One region of the Clostridium sp. CM039 genome, then DNA from elsewhere that is predicted to be linked to it. Evidence: riboswitches for the same ligand, from Rfam matches in the RefSeq annotation. Region 1 holds a riboswitch; each other region holds the start of a gene.
The links. Region 1 has a riboswitch for S-adenosylmethionine ahead of ACWJJ2_RS15460 (methionine ABC transporter ATP-binding protein). Riboswitches for the same ligand answer to the same signal wherever they lie in the genome.
Positions count from the first base shown of each region.

Region 2: it holds a riboswitch for S-adenosylmethionine, as region 1 does, so the genes downstream of both, metK (methionine adenosyltransferase) here and ACWJJ2_RS15460 (methionine ABC transporter ATP-binding protein) in region 1, are expected to answer to the same signal.
Region 3: it holds a riboswitch for S-adenosylmethionine, as region 1 does, so the genes downstream of both, ACWJJ2_RS11135 (O-acetylhomoserine aminocarboxypropyltransferase/cysteine synthase family protein) here and ACWJJ2_RS15460 (methionine ABC transporter ATP-binding protein) in region 1, are expected to answer to the same signal.

Region 1 covers NZ_CM143649.1:3,285,373-3,291,347, reverse strand. The annotation lists gene ACWJJ2_RS15470 (MetQ/NlpA family ABC transporter substrate-binding protein) at 1-617, opposite strand, end outside; gene ACWJJ2_RS15465 (methionine ABC transporter permease) at 668-1,312, opposite strand; gene ACWJJ2_RS15460 (methionine ABC transporter ATP-binding protein) at 1,302-2,309, opposite strand; SAM riboswitch class I at 2,427-2,530, opposite strand; SAM riboswitch class I at 2,624-2,742, opposite strand; gene ACWJJ2_RS15455 (transglycosylase domain-containing protein) at 3,286-5,721, shown strand; gene ACWJJ2_RS15450 (B12-binding domain-containing radical SAM protein) at 5,970-5,975, opposite strand, start outside.
Region 2 covers NZ_CM143649.1:2,616,497-2,622,471, forward strand. The annotation lists gene recD2 (SF1B family DNA helicase RecD2) at 1-2,106, opposite strand, end outside; gene metK (methionine adenosyltransferase) at 2,313-3,488, opposite strand; SAM riboswitch class I at 3,574-3,676, opposite strand; tRNA gene ACWJJ2_RS12145 (tRNA-Tyr) at 3,779-3,863, opposite strand; tRNA gene ACWJJ2_RS12150 (tRNA-Thr) at 3,869-3,943, opposite strand; tRNA gene ACWJJ2_RS12155 (tRNA-Val) at 3,976-4,051, opposite strand; tRNA gene ACWJJ2_RS12160 (tRNA-Tyr) at 4,094-4,178, opposite strand; tRNA gene ACWJJ2_RS12165 (tRNA-Thr) at 4,184-4,258, opposite strand; gene yyaC (spore protease YyaC) at 4,616-5,170, shown strand; gene mreB (rod shape-determining protein) at 5,296-5,975, opposite strand, start outside.
Region 3 covers NZ_CM143649.1:2,343,524-2,349,498, reverse strand. The annotation lists gene ACWJJ2_RS11140 (homoserine dehydrogenase) at 1-1,056, opposite strand, end outside; gene ACWJJ2_RS11135 (O-acetylhomoserine aminocarboxypropyltransferase/cysteine synthase family protein) at 1,172-2,458, opposite strand; SAM riboswitch class I at 2,571-2,682, opposite strand; SAM riboswitch class I at 2,816-2,926, opposite strand; gene ACWJJ2_RS11130 (permease prefix domain 1-containing protein) at 3,001-3,969, opposite strand; gene ACWJJ2_RS11125 (PadR family transcriptional regulator) at 3,971-4,300, opposite strand; gene ACWJJ2_RS11120 (undecaprenyl-diphosphate phosphatase) at 4,504-5,352, shown strand; gene ACWJJ2_RS11115 (hypothetical protein) at 5,416-5,967, shown strand.

The DNA of each region.
Region 1 (5,975 bases):
TTGGCTTCTATTGCAAAATTTGAGTTTATAACTGCTGCATCCACATCTTTTAAAATCCTTGGAAGCTGAGGAGCGTCTAATTCAGTTATTTTAAAATTCTTTTTATTTTCAGTAATATCAAGTTTAGAAATAAGATCTCCACTTTTTAGTTTTAATAGCCCTTCCTTCTCAAGCACTCTAAGTGCTCTTGCTCCATTTGTAGGATCACTTGGAATGGCTATTTTAGCTCCATCTTTTAAATCACTTAGCTTTTTATATTTATTAGAGTACACACCCATAGGTTCAAGATGAACCTTTACAGTATAGTCTAGGTCCACTCCCTTTTCCTTACTAAAGGATTGCAAATAAGGAATATGTTGAAAGAAATTAGCATCTAATTGTCCCTCGGCTAGTGCAGTGTTTGGTGTTACATAGTCAGTAAATTCTACTATTTCGAGAGTATATCCCTCTTTTGCGAGAATCGGCTTTATAGCCTCTAATATTTCTTTATGAGGCACTGGTGACGCACCTACTTTAATGATTTTTTTCTCAGTTACATCCGCCTCTTTTTTTGCTCCACATCCACTCAGTGTAAAAATCACAACTATTGTTAATAATATGCTTAATATTTTTTTCATTTTTAATTTCCTCCTCTTATTTTTCTTTTAATATTTTTATAATTCAAAACTTATTTAATCATTTTTCTGTACAATATATTTCCTAAGGCTTGAATTACTTGCACAACTGCAATTAATATAATTACAGTGTATATCATGATATCTGACTTAAATCTATAGTAACCATATTTTACGGCTACATCTCCAAGTCCCCCTCCACCAATTGTCCCAGCCATAGCTGAGTAACCTATAATGTTTATTATTGTTAACGTAACTCCAAGAACTATAGACGGCATTGCCTCTTTTAACATAACCTTAAATATAATTTGATAGGTTTTTGCACCAAATGACTTAGCTGCTTCAACAATTCCATAATCCACTTCTAAAAGTGCAGATTCTATTATTCTTGCAGCAAAAGGTGCTGCACCAAGCGTTAGAGGAACTATAGCTGCATTAGTACCTATTGTTGTTCCAACTATAAGCTTAGTTAAAGGGAATATAGATATCATTAGTATAATAAACGGAAAAGACCTAAGTACATTTATTACTAAATTTAAGATTTTATAGATTAAAGTGTTTGGCCTTAGGCCAATAGGTCCAGTTATAATTAATCCTACTGCTGAAATAAACCCTAAAATAACTGTAAAAATCGTGGATAATGTTACCATATATATAGTTTCTTTTAGTGCAGGTAATAAAATATCTTTAAATAGCATTTATACTCTCTCCCTTGTGCTTCTCAAGCTGCACAGAATAATTAATGAGCTCCCACTCTATAGATTTTTCATCTAAATAATTTAATATCTTCTTCTTATTCTCTTTACTTGCATTTATTATGAGACTTCCCATTACGTTATCCCTAAATTTTTCAAGCCTGCCCCATACTATTGAAAAATCAATATTTAACTCCCTGGCAATTGATGTTATAAGGCAACTCTGGGTAATTTCCTTTGTAAAAAATATTTTAATGTTATATCCCGTGCTAGGCAGTAATTCTTCCTCTCCCATAAGTGTTTGCATTTCCTTTGTTGGCCTAATAAATAGTTCATCGGTAATGCCATGGCTTTTAATTTCCCCTCCTTCTAAAAGAATAAATTTATTACAAATTTCTTTTACCACTTCCATCTGATGGGTAACTACAATAATTGTTATATTAAATTTGTTATTGATAGCCCTTAAAAGCTCTAATATAGATTTTGTAGTTTTAGGATCTAGTGCAGAGGTAGCTTCATCACAAAGTAATATTTTCGGATTAAGTGAAAGCGCTCTTGCAATTCCAACTCTTTGCTTCTGCCCTCCGCTAAGTTGTTTTACATTGGTGTTTGCTTTATCCTTAAGTCCTACTAACTCTATTAAGCTATCTACTCTTTTTTTAATAAAATTTTTATCGTTTCCCCATATTTCTAGTGGAAATGCTATGTTTTCAAAAACATTTTTACTGTTAATAAGATTAAAACTTTGAAATATTATGCCTACATTTTTCCTAAACTCGCGAAGTTCTTTCAAACTTAGCTGTTTCACCCCTTTTTCCATTATATTAATGGTACCTGTATCATAGGTTTCAAGCCCATTAAAGCATCTAAGTAAAGTGGATTTACCAGCTCCACTGTGACCAATAACACCATAAATATCACCTTCCTCCACTGTAAATGAAACATCATTTAACACTTTAACCCCTGAAAAACTTTTACTTACACCTCGAACTTTAATCATGATATCCCTTCTCCTTTTCATTTCTTATAATTCATCTTTACCTTTTGATCCTTTCTTTAAACATCACTCTAAAAAAATAGAGCCCAAGAATAAACTTGGGCACTACTTCCAAACTTATTCTTATCTTGCAGCAATGCTGCAGGAATTAACACCATGTATCATAATATGATACTGGTTGTCGGGGTTCATAGGGCCAGTCCCTCCACCTCTCTTGATAAGACACTATTAAATTTTATTTACATCTATTCAAAAAAACAAAAACCTCTTTCATCATTATATAATGATGAAAGAGGTATAAAATTACAAAGACACCTCTCTCATCTTCCGCTAATTTACAATGAAATTAACGCAGGATTTAGCACCTATTCAGACAATACGTCTGATGGTTGCCGAGATGTCATCGGGCCAGTCCCTCTATCTCTCTTGATGAGAATTAACTTATTTATTAAATTAGATTTATAATATCACTATATGAATGCTATGTAAAGAAGTTTTTATATACACCTTCTCCAAACATCATACAACTGTCTAATGATGTTTCATCATAATATATATTTTGTTCATACTTTATATATAACATAAATATTCATGTTACATTATTTATGTTATAATATATTGTAATAATTATATTGTTCTAGGAGGATACATTGTATGGCTAATGTTTGAAATGCCAATAAGAAATAATTAACATCAATAGAAATCACATCATATAACTTAGTGTTATTGACAAAATTGTAAAATAATTGTATTATACACACATAAACTAAGCACTTTTTTAATAGTATAAGAGAGACCCATAAGGTCTCTTTTATGTGACCTAGTATTAGAATTCAGTAATAACAATTGAATATAGGACTAAAAACAGGAAAATACTTATGGCGACCAAGTAAGCCCCCCCTTTACGTATGTATGAAGCGTGGTCATCCAGGGCTAACCCTGGACATTTTTTGTATAATAAAAAAAGGAGGAGATATTAATGGATGATAATCAAAATGTAGAACCCATAAAAATAGCACCGGTTAAAAAGAAACTTTGGAAAAAAATCGTTAAAGGTTTATTGATATTTTCTGCAATAATTTTCGTATCGGCTACGATAACTTTAGGATATGGTTATATTAAATATGGGCCTAAAATAGAGGCAACTATAAAAGATGCTAACAATATAGCACAAACCATAAACGAAACCTCCTTTAATACCCGAAAACCAACACAATTTTTTGATACTAATGGTAAACTATTAAAAGAATTTAAGACCAATACATATTATTACACAAAAGAAGCAGACTTAAATCCCTATGTAGGTAAAGCTGTCACTTCAATAGAAGACCAAAGATTTTATAAACATGGTGGTATAGATTATAAAGGTATAAGGAGAGCTGTCTGGGTATATATAAAATCCAAGGGAGCTATCGTACAAGGTGGTTCAACAATAACGCAACAACTTGCAAGAAATGTATTCCTTACATTTGACGTAACCTTGTCGAGAAAATTGGAAGAGTCTGTTATAGCAAAGAAATTAGAAGAAAGATATTCAAAAGATCAAATATTAGAGTTTTATGTAAATAATATAAACTTCGGCAATGGATGCTATAGTATTGAAAGTGCTTCACAATTTTACTTTCAAAAGAATAATAAGGATTTAGATTTATCTCAAATAGCTATGCTTGTTTCAATACCTAATAATCCATCTGTTTATAACCCCGTGACTCAGCTTGACAATGTTATAAAGAGGAGAGACTTAGTCTTAGATAAAATGCTAAGCTTAGAACAAATTTCACAAAATGATTTTGATACAGCAAAAGCAGAAGTTATTAAATTAAATATTAAACCTCGTACAGCACCTGAACCTATGAGCTATGATATTCAATATGCTGTTCACAATGCAACCTTAAAGTTAATGGAGCAAAATGGTTTCGTTTCTAAATATTCTTTTAGTAATGATAATGATAGAAACACTTATTTCACTAAGTATAATGATGAATATGAGTCTAAAGAAAAACAACTTCTTAGTGGAGGATATAGAATAGATACATCTATTGATACTGCAAAACAAGAAAAATTACAAAGTGTAGTAGATAGTCATTTGGCTCAATATACAAGCACCAATAACAAAACAGATTTATATGAAAAGCAAGGTGCAAGCGTTACTATAGATAATAATACTGGAGAAGTAGTAGCTATAGTTGGAGGTAGAAGCCAAGATGGTAACACCTTTAACAGAGCCTTCTTAGGTGTAAGGCAGCCAGGTTCCGCTATAAAGCCATTAATCGCATATACCCCTGCATTTGAAAAAGGCTACATTCCCGCTAGTGAATATGAAGACAAAGCCTTTGATAATGGTCCCGCTAATGTTGATTTTAAATACAGAGGTTCTGTATCTTTAAGATATGCAGTTGAGATATCTATAAACACTATCCCGGTTAGATTAGTGGGAGAAATGGGCGTAAAGAATTCGTTGAAATATTTACAAAACATGGAGTTTAAATATACAACTCCTCAAGATATTTACCCTATAATTGCTATAGGTGGTTTTACAAAGGGTGTTACGCCAGTTGAAATGGCTTCAGGTTATTCAACCCTTGCAAGAAACGGCGAATTTATAAGTCCGACTAATGTACGTAAAATAACAAATACAATAGTTAATGAAGTATTATTTGAAAATAAACATAAGCAAACTACAGTGTATGATAGTGGTGCCTCTTATCTTATGACGGATACTTTAAAGGGTGTACTAACAAAAACAGAAAGTCATGCAAATTTAGCCCTTAGTAACTATCCCTTTACTGCAGGTAAAACAGGAACTACAGATCAATCAAAAGATGCTTGGTTTGTAGGATATACACCTTATTATACAACCTCTGTATGGGTAGGAGATGATATTCCAGCGCCACAAAACATGTATGGAGCTCAAGAACCAGGTCAGATATGGAAAGAATATATGGAGTACCTACACCAAGGTCTAGAACAAAAAGACTTTACTCGTCCTAATACAGTAGTTGATAGAAATGGGGTATTAATGAATACTCTATATATCAAATTAAATGAAAATGGTAAAATAAAAGCAGAAAAGAAAGTCATAGAAAAACCAAGTGATGATGATGTAAAAAAAGCAAGTGATGATGCTGCAAAAAAAGCAAGCGATGATGCTGCAAAAAAGACAAGCGATGATGCTGCAAAAAAAGCAAGCGATGATGCTGCAAACAAAGCAGCTGCGGATAAAGCAGCAGCAGACAAAGTAGCTGCTGACGCAGCAGCTGCAAATGAAGCCGCAGCAAAAGCAGCTGCAGACAAAGCAGCTGCAGACAAAGCGGCTGCAGACGCAGCCGCAAATGAACAACCACCAGCCCCAACCCCAGCTCCAGACCCAGCTCCAGCCCCAACCCCAGACCCAACCCCACCCCCTGCACAATAAACCAGCGCGAACGTTAAATCATCATCTACGCTGCTGCACTATTAATGACTTTCCTTCTGAAGTGTCATTAATCAGTAATTATATTTTATTTTAAAAGAGGGGAAGTATTTAAAAATACTTCCCCTCTTTTTTTACCACTATATTTAAGCATACCGTTGACATCCTATATACAAATCCTTTCTTAAACAATCGTATTGGAAGATTATGAGTTTGCCTTCTTTTCTCAAAATTTTATTAGTTTCCGCCACCTACTT
Region 2 (5,975 bases), 670 kb from region 1:
AACAACCATATTCTTTGCTCTAGTTATCCCTGTATAAAGTAAATTTCTGTTCATTAAAAGTGGGGGCCCCATAAACATAGGCATAATTACAACTTCAAACTCACTACCTTGACTTTTATGTATTGTAATAGCATACGCTAAAGCTAGTTCATCTAAATATACACCTTCATATTCTACCCGTTTGTCATCATCAAAAATCACAATAACATTTTCATTATCTTCATCAATATCTTCAACATACCCTACATCACCATTAAAAATGCCCACTCCATCTTCAGCTTTTGCATTAATTTTTTTCCATTTTATAGAGTAATTATTTTTAATTTGCATAACCTTGTCGCCTACCCTAAATATAGTATTCCTATATTCCTTTTCCTTTTTATACTTAGATTTAGGGTTCAATATTTGCTGAAGCTTTCCATTTAGATTTTCTATACCCAATATCCCTTTTCTCATAGGAGAGAGTATTTGAATGTTCTTCATCTTATCCCACTCTTTGTTAAATTTCGGCAATCTGGTATTAATTAAAGCAATTATACTGTCCAAGATTTTCTCCGGCTCATTATTCTCAATAAAATAAAAATCTTTATCCTTTTTATTCAAAATAGGCATCTCGCCATTGTTAATTTTATGGGCATTCACAATAATCATACTTTCTTGTGCTTGCCTAAAAATCTCCTTAAGCTTAACTACTTTAACACATTTACTGTCAATAATATCTCTTAGTACATTACCCGGTCCGACAGATGGCAATTGGTCAACATCACCAACAATTATAAGTCGAGTTCCTACGCTGATAGCTTTTAATAAACTATTCATAAGCATTATGTCTATCATAGATGCTTCATCAATAATTAGCACATCACAATCTAAAGGCGATTCCTCACTTCTAGAGAACTGCGACCCATCATCTCTGCCTACTCCAAGTTCTAATAACCTATGTATGGTTTTGGCTTCGCGACCAGTAGCCTCTGTCATTCTTTTGGCAGCCCTTCCGGTGGGCGCAGCCATATAAACTTTCATTCCTGCTTCTTCAAATACCTCTATAATGCAATTAATTATAGTAGTTTTGCCAGTACCTGGACCTCCCGTTATTATTTCAATACTATTTTCTGCAGCACCACAAATAGCAGTCTTTTGAGACGTTGCAAATTTTATGTTTTTTTCTTCTTCGAAGTCATTAATCTTTTCTTCTATGTCTATTTCTAATTCGTCATACTTTTCTATAGATAAGGTTATAATTTTTTTAGTAATAGCTAATTCACAGTAATAGAACGGCATAGTGAAAACACAGTCTTCTTCATCAATATTTTCGACTTTCAATTTTCCCTGCAATACATTATCATAAACATTTTTTTCAATTTCTTCAGCCGTAACCCCAAGAATATTTTTAGATTCTTTGTATAATTTGTTTAAGGGCATATAAGTATTTCCCATAGCGCAAAATTCATTTACCACATAATTAATTCCACTTTGTATTCTGAAAGGCGACTCTTTGTCAATGCCTAAACTTTGTGCTATCTTATCTGCAATTTTAAATCCTACTCCAGAAATGGTTTCAGTTAACACATAAGGATTATCCTGTACTACCTTTATAGAGTCTCCTCCATATTTTTTATAAATTTTCACACATTGGTTAGGTGTTACTCCATATGTTTGAAGAAATATCATTATATTTTTAACTTCTCGTTGCTTAGAATATGATTCAAAAATTAATTGAATCTTTTTTTGTCCTACACCATCAATCTCTTTTAATCTTTCAATTTCATTATCTAATATATTCATGGTGTTTTCACCAAAGTGCTGTACAATTTTTTTAGCAGTTATTGGTCCAATTCCTTGAATAACTCCTGAAGCTAAATATTTTTCTATACCTTCAAGTGAACTAGGTATTATTTCCTCACATTGTATTATTCTAAATTGCTTGCCAAATTGAGGATGAGTAACCCACTCCCCCGTTAATTTCAGGTTCTGCCCTTCACTTATATATGGCACAATGCCTACCACAGTTATCTGCTTTTTATTATCATTCAAATGAGCAATTATATATCCATTTTCTTCATTATGAAATACTACATCTTCGATTATCCCTTGTATTTCCGGCATAAAATCTCTCCTATTTATAAATTCATATAATAACATTAATAATAATATTATTAGCAATAATATTATTATTAATGTTATTATATCATATGTATTTTACATCTCTTATGTTCAGTATACCCCTATCTTAGGTTTTATCAAAATACTACTTAATAATCACATGCACTAAAAAGGGATAACAATTAATAATTGTTATCCCTTTTTTTATATTATACGTACTTTTTTATTTCATCAACCTTGTTTAGTTTTTCCCATGAAAGATCTAAATCAATTCTTCCAAAATGTCCATAGGCAGCTACTTGTTTATAAACAGGTCTTCTTAGTTCTAATTCTCTTATAATTACAGCTGGCCTTAAATCAAATACTTTTTCAACTATTTGAACTATTTTATCATCGTCAATTTTTCCTGTTCCGAAAGTTTCGACCTCTATAGATACCGGTTTAGCTACACCTATAGCATAAGCTAACTGAATTTCCAATTTATCTGAAACTCCTGCAGCAACTAAATTTTTAGCAACCCATCTTGCAGCATATGCAGCGGATCTATCAACTTTTGTTGCATCCTTTCCTGAGAATGCTCCACCTCCATGTCTTCCATATCCACCATAAGTATCTACTATTATTTTTCTTCCTGTTAAACCAGAGTCTCCTTGCGGTCCTCCAATTACAAATCTGCCTGTAGGATTTATATAATATTTAGTATTTTCATCTAATAATCCACTTGGAACTACAGGTTTTATTACATGCTCTTTTAAATCATTTTCAATTTGATCATGAGTTGCTTCTTCTGCATGTTGAGTTGAAATAACAATAGTATCTATTCTTACTGGCTTATTATCTTCATACTCTACAGTAACTTGAGTCTTTCCGTCCGGTCTTAAGTAATCTAATGTGCCATTTTTTCTTACTTCGCTTAACTTTCTTGCTAATCTGTGAGCCATAGCAATTGGTAGTGGCATGTATTCTGGTGTCTCATTAGTTGCAAATCCAAACATCATGCCTTGATCACCAGCACCTATTGCGTCAACCTTATCAATCTCGCCTGCTTTAGATTCTAATGCCTCATCTACTCCCATAGCTATATCTGTTGATTGTTCATTAATAGACGTAAGTACAGCGCATGTGCTAGCATCAAACCCGTATTTTGCTCTAGTATATCCTATGCCTTCAATGGTATTCCTAACAACCTTAGGAACATCTACATAACAACTAGTTGTTATCTCTCCCATTACTAAAACCATTCCTGTAGTAACCGCTGTTTCACAAGCAACCCTAGCATAAGGATCTTGCTCTAAAATAGCATCAAGTACAGCATCTGAAATTTGGTCACAAATTTTGTCTGGATGTCCTTCTGTAACGGATTCTGATGTAAATAATCTTTTCATTATAATTCTCCCTTCTATTCTCTAAAATTTCCCTATAAAAAAATAAAACCTCTTCCAAATATAAGAAGAGGTGATTTAATCATCTCCCTTATCTTGCAGATTATAACTGCAGGAATTGGCACCATGGTGCATTGCACCGGTTGCCGGGTTTCATAGGGCCTTTTTCCCTCCACCTCTCTTGATAAGAGTTATCAATTATTAACTTTTAATTATAATACCATATGCATTCTATGGTGTCAACAGAATCTAAACCCTGTAAAAAATAAAAAAAGACATCTATAGATGTCTTTTGGTGGAGGAGGACGGATTCGAACCATCGAAACATTACGTAACAGATTTACAGTCTGCCCCCTTTGGCCACTCGGGAACTCCTCCATATGTGGAGCTGGCAATAGGAATTGAACCTACAACCTGCTGATTACAAGTCAGCTGCTCTACCGTTGAGCCATGCCAGCATGCATTTTATTCTATTTTAAAAAGATTATTATGGTGGGAACAACAGGGTTCGAACCTGTGACCCTCTGCTTGTAAGGCAGATGCTCTCCCAGCTGAGCTATGCTCCCATAATTTATTGTAAACCATAATTTATTGTAAACCATTATAAATGGTGGAGGAGGACGGATTCGAACCATCGAAACATTACGTAACAGATTTACAGTCTGCCCCCTTTGGCCACTCGGGAACTCCTCCACTTATGGAGCTGGCAATAGGAATTGAACCTACAACCTGCTGATTACAAGTCAGCTGCTCTACCGTTGAGCCATGCCAGCATATTATGTTTTATCATTTTGCCGTTTTACCGTTTTACCGTGTCGACAAGAATTATTATACAACTTTAATTAATTAATTTCAAGTCTATTATCCTTTAATAAACGACTTCTTCTCTCCATAACTATACTATTCGCATATTTGCTTAATATTAAGCATTGATACAACTTACTATTTGCACAAATAATTTATTATATTTTTTATTTGGTTTTCCTTCATATAGTTAATATACTTATATATCATTTTTTAATTAATCATTTTTTTATTCTTTATTATAATAATACACGGGATTTATTCATATAAATTATTCATAGGAAACTAATAATTTTTCCCCAGCGCAATACAAGGAGGTATATTTCTTGAGTAAAGCTAAAACCCATTATAAAGATCCTTTAGCATACTATACACTTTCTAATTTTCTAAAAGACTATATTGACAAAAATACTTTAGTTGTTTGCATAGGTACCGATAGATGTATAGGCGATTGTCTAGGTCCTTTAGTTGGTACACTTTTAAAAAATAGTTCCTTTCCATTACCTGTATATGGCACTATAGATAATCCAATTCATGCCTTAAACATAGATAGTAAATTATCTAAAATAAATGCATTGCACCCAAATTGTACTATAATAGGTGTAGATGCTTGTTTAGGAGACATTTCAAATATTGGAGAACTCCAAGCTAGAAATTATCCAATTCATCCTGGCAAAGGTGTAGGGAAAACCCTTCCTAAGGTAGGCACTCTTTCATTAATAGGTATAGTAGATTCAAGTGATGATAGTGAATTATTTACAAATAGAAACATAAGATTGAGCTTGGTAATGGATATTGCTAATGTTTTAAGCAGATCCCTCTTGCATTCATACTATTTGCACTCCCTTACCAATGAAGAAAATAATTTGAGCCCTGTTTAACATGCTTTAATTAGTTTTAAATAATTATCCACAATTTAAACTTACAAATCTTATATAATATAAAAATAAGCAATGCAATTAAACTAATAATTGTATTGCTTATTTTTATAGCTTGCTTATACTTTTTATTCTGTTAAGCATAATTCTCTTCCATTGAATGAATTATCTAACTTATCCATATAATCCAATACTTTACCTGTTCCGAGTGCTACGCATGAAATCGGATCCTCCGCTAGATATACCGGAACTTTAGTAACCTCTTGTATGAGCTTACCTAAGCCTTTTAACAATGCACCTCCACCAGTCATAACTATACCTTTATCAGCTATATCTGCTGAAAGCTCAGGTGGTGTTTTTTCTAATACGGAATGTGCACATCCTGCTATTAAATATACCGCCTCTTTTAAAGCTTCTCTCATTTCTTCTGATGATACTTCTAAATTCTTAGGAAGACCTGTAATTAAATCTCTCCCTCTTATCTCCATGCTTGTCTTTTCTTCTTGTTTATAAGCACAACCTATGTTGATTTTTAAATCCTCTGCAGTCCTCTCACCAATCATTAATTTATGTTTTTTTCTGATATATTTTATAATCTCTTCATCAAACTTATCACCAGCTACTTTAACTGATTCACGTACAACCATGCCTCCTAAAGAAATAACTGCAATATCAGTCGTGCCTCCACCAATGTCAATAACCATATTACCACTTGCTCTAGTAATATCGAGTCCCGCTCCGATTGCCGCTGCTAGTGGTTCTTCTATAAGTTGAACTTTCTTAGCTCCGGCATTTCTACCTGCATCTT
Region 3 (5,975 bases), 940 kb from region 1:
TCTAATATAGAATTCTGATTCATTTTCTTCTGATTTTTTCACTTCTTTAAAATCAGTCTTGTCACTTAGGTCTAATAAGTCATAAGGATTTACATTATTTCTTAATATGGATATTATATCACCTACAACTGCACTTCCAGTTGGAAAAGCTCCAGCGCCTTTTCCATATAGCATTAACTCTCCAACTGCATTTCCTTTTATCATAATAGCATTAAATGCATCGGCTACATTTGCCATTGGGTGGCTCGAAGGTATTAGGGTTGGATGTACTCTTAGCTCTAATTTGTTATTTACTTCTTTAGCTATTGCTAAAAGTTTTATTGAATAACCAAGTTTTTTAGCATATTCTATATCTATGTCACTAATACTTCTTATTCCTTCTCTATAAATACAATCATGATCTACCTTAGTTCCAAATGCTAGAGAAGACATTATTGCAAGCTTATATACAGCGTCAAAGCCATCAACATCAGAGGTTGGGTCTGCTTCAGCATAACCCTTTTCTTGCGCCTCCTTTAGTGCTTCATCAAAGCTAATCCCATCCATTGTCATTTTGCTTAATATGTAATTAGTTGTTCCATTTATAATTCCAATTATCTGATCAATCCTATTGGCTGTAAGGCTCTCATTAATCTCGCGTATTATTGGAATTCCACCAGCCACACTTGCTTCATAATAAAACAATACGTTTTCTTTCTCCGCTGTTTTAAATAACTCTTCGCCCCAGTTCGCGATAACTAATTTATTAGCAGTTACAATATGTTTTTTAGATTTCATTGCGCGTATCATATACTCTTTAGATTTATCGCATCCACCAATAAGTTCAACCACAATTTTTATACTTTCATCATTTATAATATCATCAATGTTATCTGTTAATAGGCCATTAGGTGCTTTGATATCTCTTTTTTTATTTATATCTTTTACAAGTATTTTAGCAACTTCTATTTCATAATTTGAACGTTTCATTATTTCTTTTCTATTTTCGTGAAGTATTTTCCATACACCCGTCCCAACATTTCCAAAACCTAAAATCGCTATTTTTACCTTTTTCATAATAGTTTTCCTTTCTAAACTTTAAAGTTATTCCTCCGTCATCTAAGGTGATGGAGGAATATAGTTAGGAACAAGACCTTATTTTGAAACCAGCTGCCAAAGAATTATTGACTTTTTATTGAACTGATTTTTCTAGAGCTTGCGTCAAATCGTATATAATGTCATCGATACCCTCAACGCCAATTGAAAGTCTTATCAAATCTGAAGTAACTCCAGCAGATTTTTGCTCCTCTGCGTTAAGCTCTGCATGAGTTGTACTTGAGGGGTGAATTACTAGAGATTTTGCATCTGCAACATTTGCAAGCAGCGAAAATAATTCTACATTATTAATAAATTTTTTTCCAGCTTCAAGGCCACCTTTTATTCCAAAAGTGAATATTGATCCTGCTCCTTTTGGTAGGTATTTTTTAGCTAAATCTTTGTATCTGCTCCCGTCAAGTTCAGGATAATTTACCCATGAAACATTTGGATGCTTACTCAAAAATTCAACAACTTTCCTAGCGTTTGTTACATGTCTCTCAACTCTTAACGATAATGATTCCAAACCTTGAAGAAATAAAAATGCACTTTGAGGGCTAAGCGTCGCACCGGTGTTTCTTAAAAGTTGAACTCTAGCTTTTAAAGCAAATGCTGGAGCACCTAAATTAGCATATACTATTCCATTATAGCTTTTATCCGGAGTTGTAAAATCAGGGAATTTACCGCTAGCTGCCCAATCAAATTTACCAGCATCAACTATAATTCCACCAATAGTAGTTCCATGTCCTCCAATGAACTTTGTTGCTGAATGAATAATTACATCTGCACCATACTCAATTGGACGGCAAAGGAAGGGAGTTGCAAAGGTATTGTCAATAATAAGGGGTATTTTATTTTCATGAGCAATATCCGCTACTGCCTCTATATCTAGAACATTTATTTTTGGGTTTCCCATTGTTTCAGCATAAAGTGCTTTTGTTTTATTCGAGATAGCTTTTCTAAAATTTTCAGGATCATCTGGATCAACAAATGTTACGTTAATTCCAAGTTTTCTAAGAGTAACATTAAATAGTTCATAAGTACCACCATATAGAGTGCTTGCAGCTACTATTTCATCGCCTGAATTTGCTACATTAAGTATTGCATAGAATGTTGCAGCTATTCCTGAAGCTGTAGCAAGTCCTGCTACTCCGCCTTCGAGAGCGGCTACTCTTTTTTCAAAAACGTCTGTAGTTGGGTTCATTATTCTTGAATATATATTTCCTTCTTCTTTTAATTGAAATAAATTTGCTGCATGATCTGCATTTTTAAAAACAAAAGATGATGTTTGATAAATTGGGACTGCTCTCGAGCCTGTAGTAGGGTCTGGAACCTGCCCTGCATGTACCTGTAATGTTTCAAAACTTAATTTTCGCTCACTCATATTAATTTCTCCTTTTATAATTATTTTTCTAAAAAAAAGCTGCTCTCCTATAAGGAAAGCAGCATGATTAACTTTAATAAACAATAAAATTGTATCATAAAATTTGCTATCGTCCTTATCTTTCAGATTTTACAATCTGATGGAATTGACACCATTGCACTTCTTTTAAAAATGCTGGTTGTCGGGCATCATCGGGCCAGTCCCTCTGCCGCTCTGGATAAGTTATATTTAGTTGTTAGTATTTAGTACATTATTTATTTAGATTTTTGGGAAAGAAAAAAAGCTACTTTCCTATAAGGAAAGTAGCAATAGTTAACTTTAATAAACAATAAAATTGTATCATAAAATTTGCTAACATCCTTATCTTTCAGATTTTACAATCTGCAGGAATTGACACCACTACATTCGAATAAGAATGCTGGTTGTCGGGCTTCATCGGACCAGTTCCTCTGCCACTCTGGATAAGTTGTATTCAGTTATTAGTATTTAGTATATTACTCATAAAAACAATTGTCAATACTTTTTTTAAAGATAAAATTATTTTAATTATGCCCTTTTATAATACTATATGCTGCACTGAACATACCAAATAAAATGCCAACGATAGGGAATATAATCCAATTAATGTGCCATAGATTAAAAACTAATCCACTGACAAGGAAGATACAGATTGCTAATGGCCATACGATAGCAGCAACTGCACCAATAAGTTTATTATCTTCAGTTTTTTCTTTTGAAAAGTCACCAATCTGTAAAAGAATACTAAAACTCTGCTTAATATTTCCAAAATATATAAAGAGGAAAACGGCAATAGCAATCATCACAAGTAAAACAACTACTCCGTAGCTAGATGCATTGTCGCCAAAAGCAGATGATACAAAAAGTGCAACTGGTGATATGACACATATGCACACACCTGTTATTACAGATATCATATGGGTTGATGCAAAAGCATTATTTTTTTGATTTACAATTACTTTTACATGAAGAGGTAAATCAAAACCGCTTTTTAGATACTTGTATTTTTCTAGCTTCATACCGGAATAAATGAATAAAGCTACAGCAGGTACACACAGTAAGAATAGTGCAATAATGCCAAACATATCGCTGAAATCTTTTGAAATTCCTTTACAGATAATGCCACCATCTATGAGAGTGGTAATTAATATTAATATAGCTGTTGCTACAATACATAAAAAAACACCTATACCCATCAATAAGCCAGATTCTTTTTTTGTAGTCATAAAGTTATCGGCCTCTTCTTGTGTAATGGTTTTAAGTATCGCACCCTTTTTCATATGTTCGATGCCAAGTTCATCAATTAATTCGTCAATATTGCCAAATTCTGAAATTACAATACCAATGGCCTCATTTTCTGATTTTCCATCATTCTTATTCTCGTTATATTTTTCTTCCATATTCCATAATAAATCATTTTTTAATTTGACCGTCTGATTTGTTCTTGGTAGGACTTTAAACATATTATCTAAATAATTTTTTATAGTTTCCATTCTAATCCCTCTCCTTAATAAATTTATTAATAACTTCTTTTGTTAAGCTCCATTCTTCACATTTTTCTTTATAGTAGGTTAAACCTACGGGGGTGATTTTATAATATGTGCGTCTTTTACCAAAGGTTTCGTCTTTATAGAAAGATTCGATATATCCATTCTTCTCAAGACGGTTGAATGCTGAATAGAGTGTGGTCTCTTTCATAACATACTTCTCCTCTGATAATTTTCTGATGTTTTTTGATATTTCATACCCGTAGGATTCGCCATCTTGAAGCATAAAAAGAATAATCGTATCATTATATCCTCGAATTACATCGCTGCTTATCAAATTATATCCTCCTTTGCTTTTACTGCATCTGTAGTACTTTGTCTGTCGTAGTAATTCAAGGATAACACAATTACTACGACAGGTAAAGTATTTTCTGAAATTTGCATAGATGTAATATTACTGTAAGTTTTGAAGATGGTACCTTATAGATTATTATGATAAACTATATACAGTAATAATTAGATTGGAAGGAATGGTGAGTTATGGACATAATATTTTTATTAAAAGCAATTATAATAGCAATAGTAGAAGGGGTAACTGAATTTATCCCAGTATCGTCTACAGGACATATGATATTGATTGGATGGGCAATTGGGTTTGAGGGAGAGTTTGTAAAGATGTTTGAAGTTGTAATCCAACTTGGAGCAATAATGGCAGTTGTTGTTTTGTATTGGGAGAAGATTAGCGAAAGTATAATAGAATTTTTTAAGTTTATATTTACTAAAGGAAAAGAGGGAAAGAAAGGATTCAGATTTGGGATAAATGTTATTACGGCATCTATTCCAATGGGAATTGCAGGAGTAGTATTATACGATAAAATAAAACTATTGTTTACACCAGAGGCTGTTATAGTAGGATTCATAGTTGGTGGATTATTGTTACTAATAATCGAGAAGAGAGTTAGAAACAGGGATCATAAAGTAGAAAGTATAGATAGCATAACGCCTATACAATCATTTAAGATCGGTTTATTACAACTGCTTGCAATGTGGCCAGGAATGTCAAGAAGTGCTTCTACAATTATGGGCGGATGGATTGCAGGATTATCAACACCAATAGCAGCAGAATTTTCATTTTTCATAGCGATTCCAGCTATGATAGGGGCAACAGGAAAAGATTTATTTGAATTTGATTATTCTGTAATGACGAAAACATTATGGATTTCATTAATAGTAGGATTTGTTGTAGCCTTCATAGTATCTTTGATAGTTATGAAAAAATTTGTGGATTATTTGAAAAAGAAGCCAATGAAAGTCTTTGCAATATATAGAGTAGTAGTAGGTATTTTACTTGGAATATTAGTATTAACTAAGGTTATTATTTTAGCATAATCATAGAGAATAAATAGCAAGAGGTATTTTTTCTTATATAAATAGTAAAAGGAGAATAAGCATATGGGAAATAATAAAGTATTAAATATTATAACCTCTATAATGATAGTAGCATCTATAATTATGGCTTTTTTTCTTTATGAAACAGTAAAGGGAAAAAATAAAATTACATATGTATTAAGTGATATGAAGACGGCAGTAAATGATGAAGGTAAAGACCAAATTTTAAAAAATGAAATAAACGAAGTAAAGGTTATAGATATAAACTTTCCTTTTATAAAAACAAGTATTGAGAGTACAGCAACGGATTGTTCAACAATTGGGAGTAGTATATTCCAGAAATATCAGGTAAATACACTTAAGAATAATATTAGTGAAATGGAGTTTGATGGGCTTCAGTATGAAAGTAATAAAATTATTAAAGGTAATCTAAAAGACTTTCTAATTGAAATTACTTTTAACACAAGATACTTAAAAGATGATGCAAATCTATTAAAGAATTCTATGATAGAAGGTAAAAATAGACCTTTATTTAGAACAAGGTTCCATATAAAGGTTACAGATAAACCATTTACATATGAGCTAGTTGAAATAGGTAAGGATTTAGGAAGATAAGGTGTGCA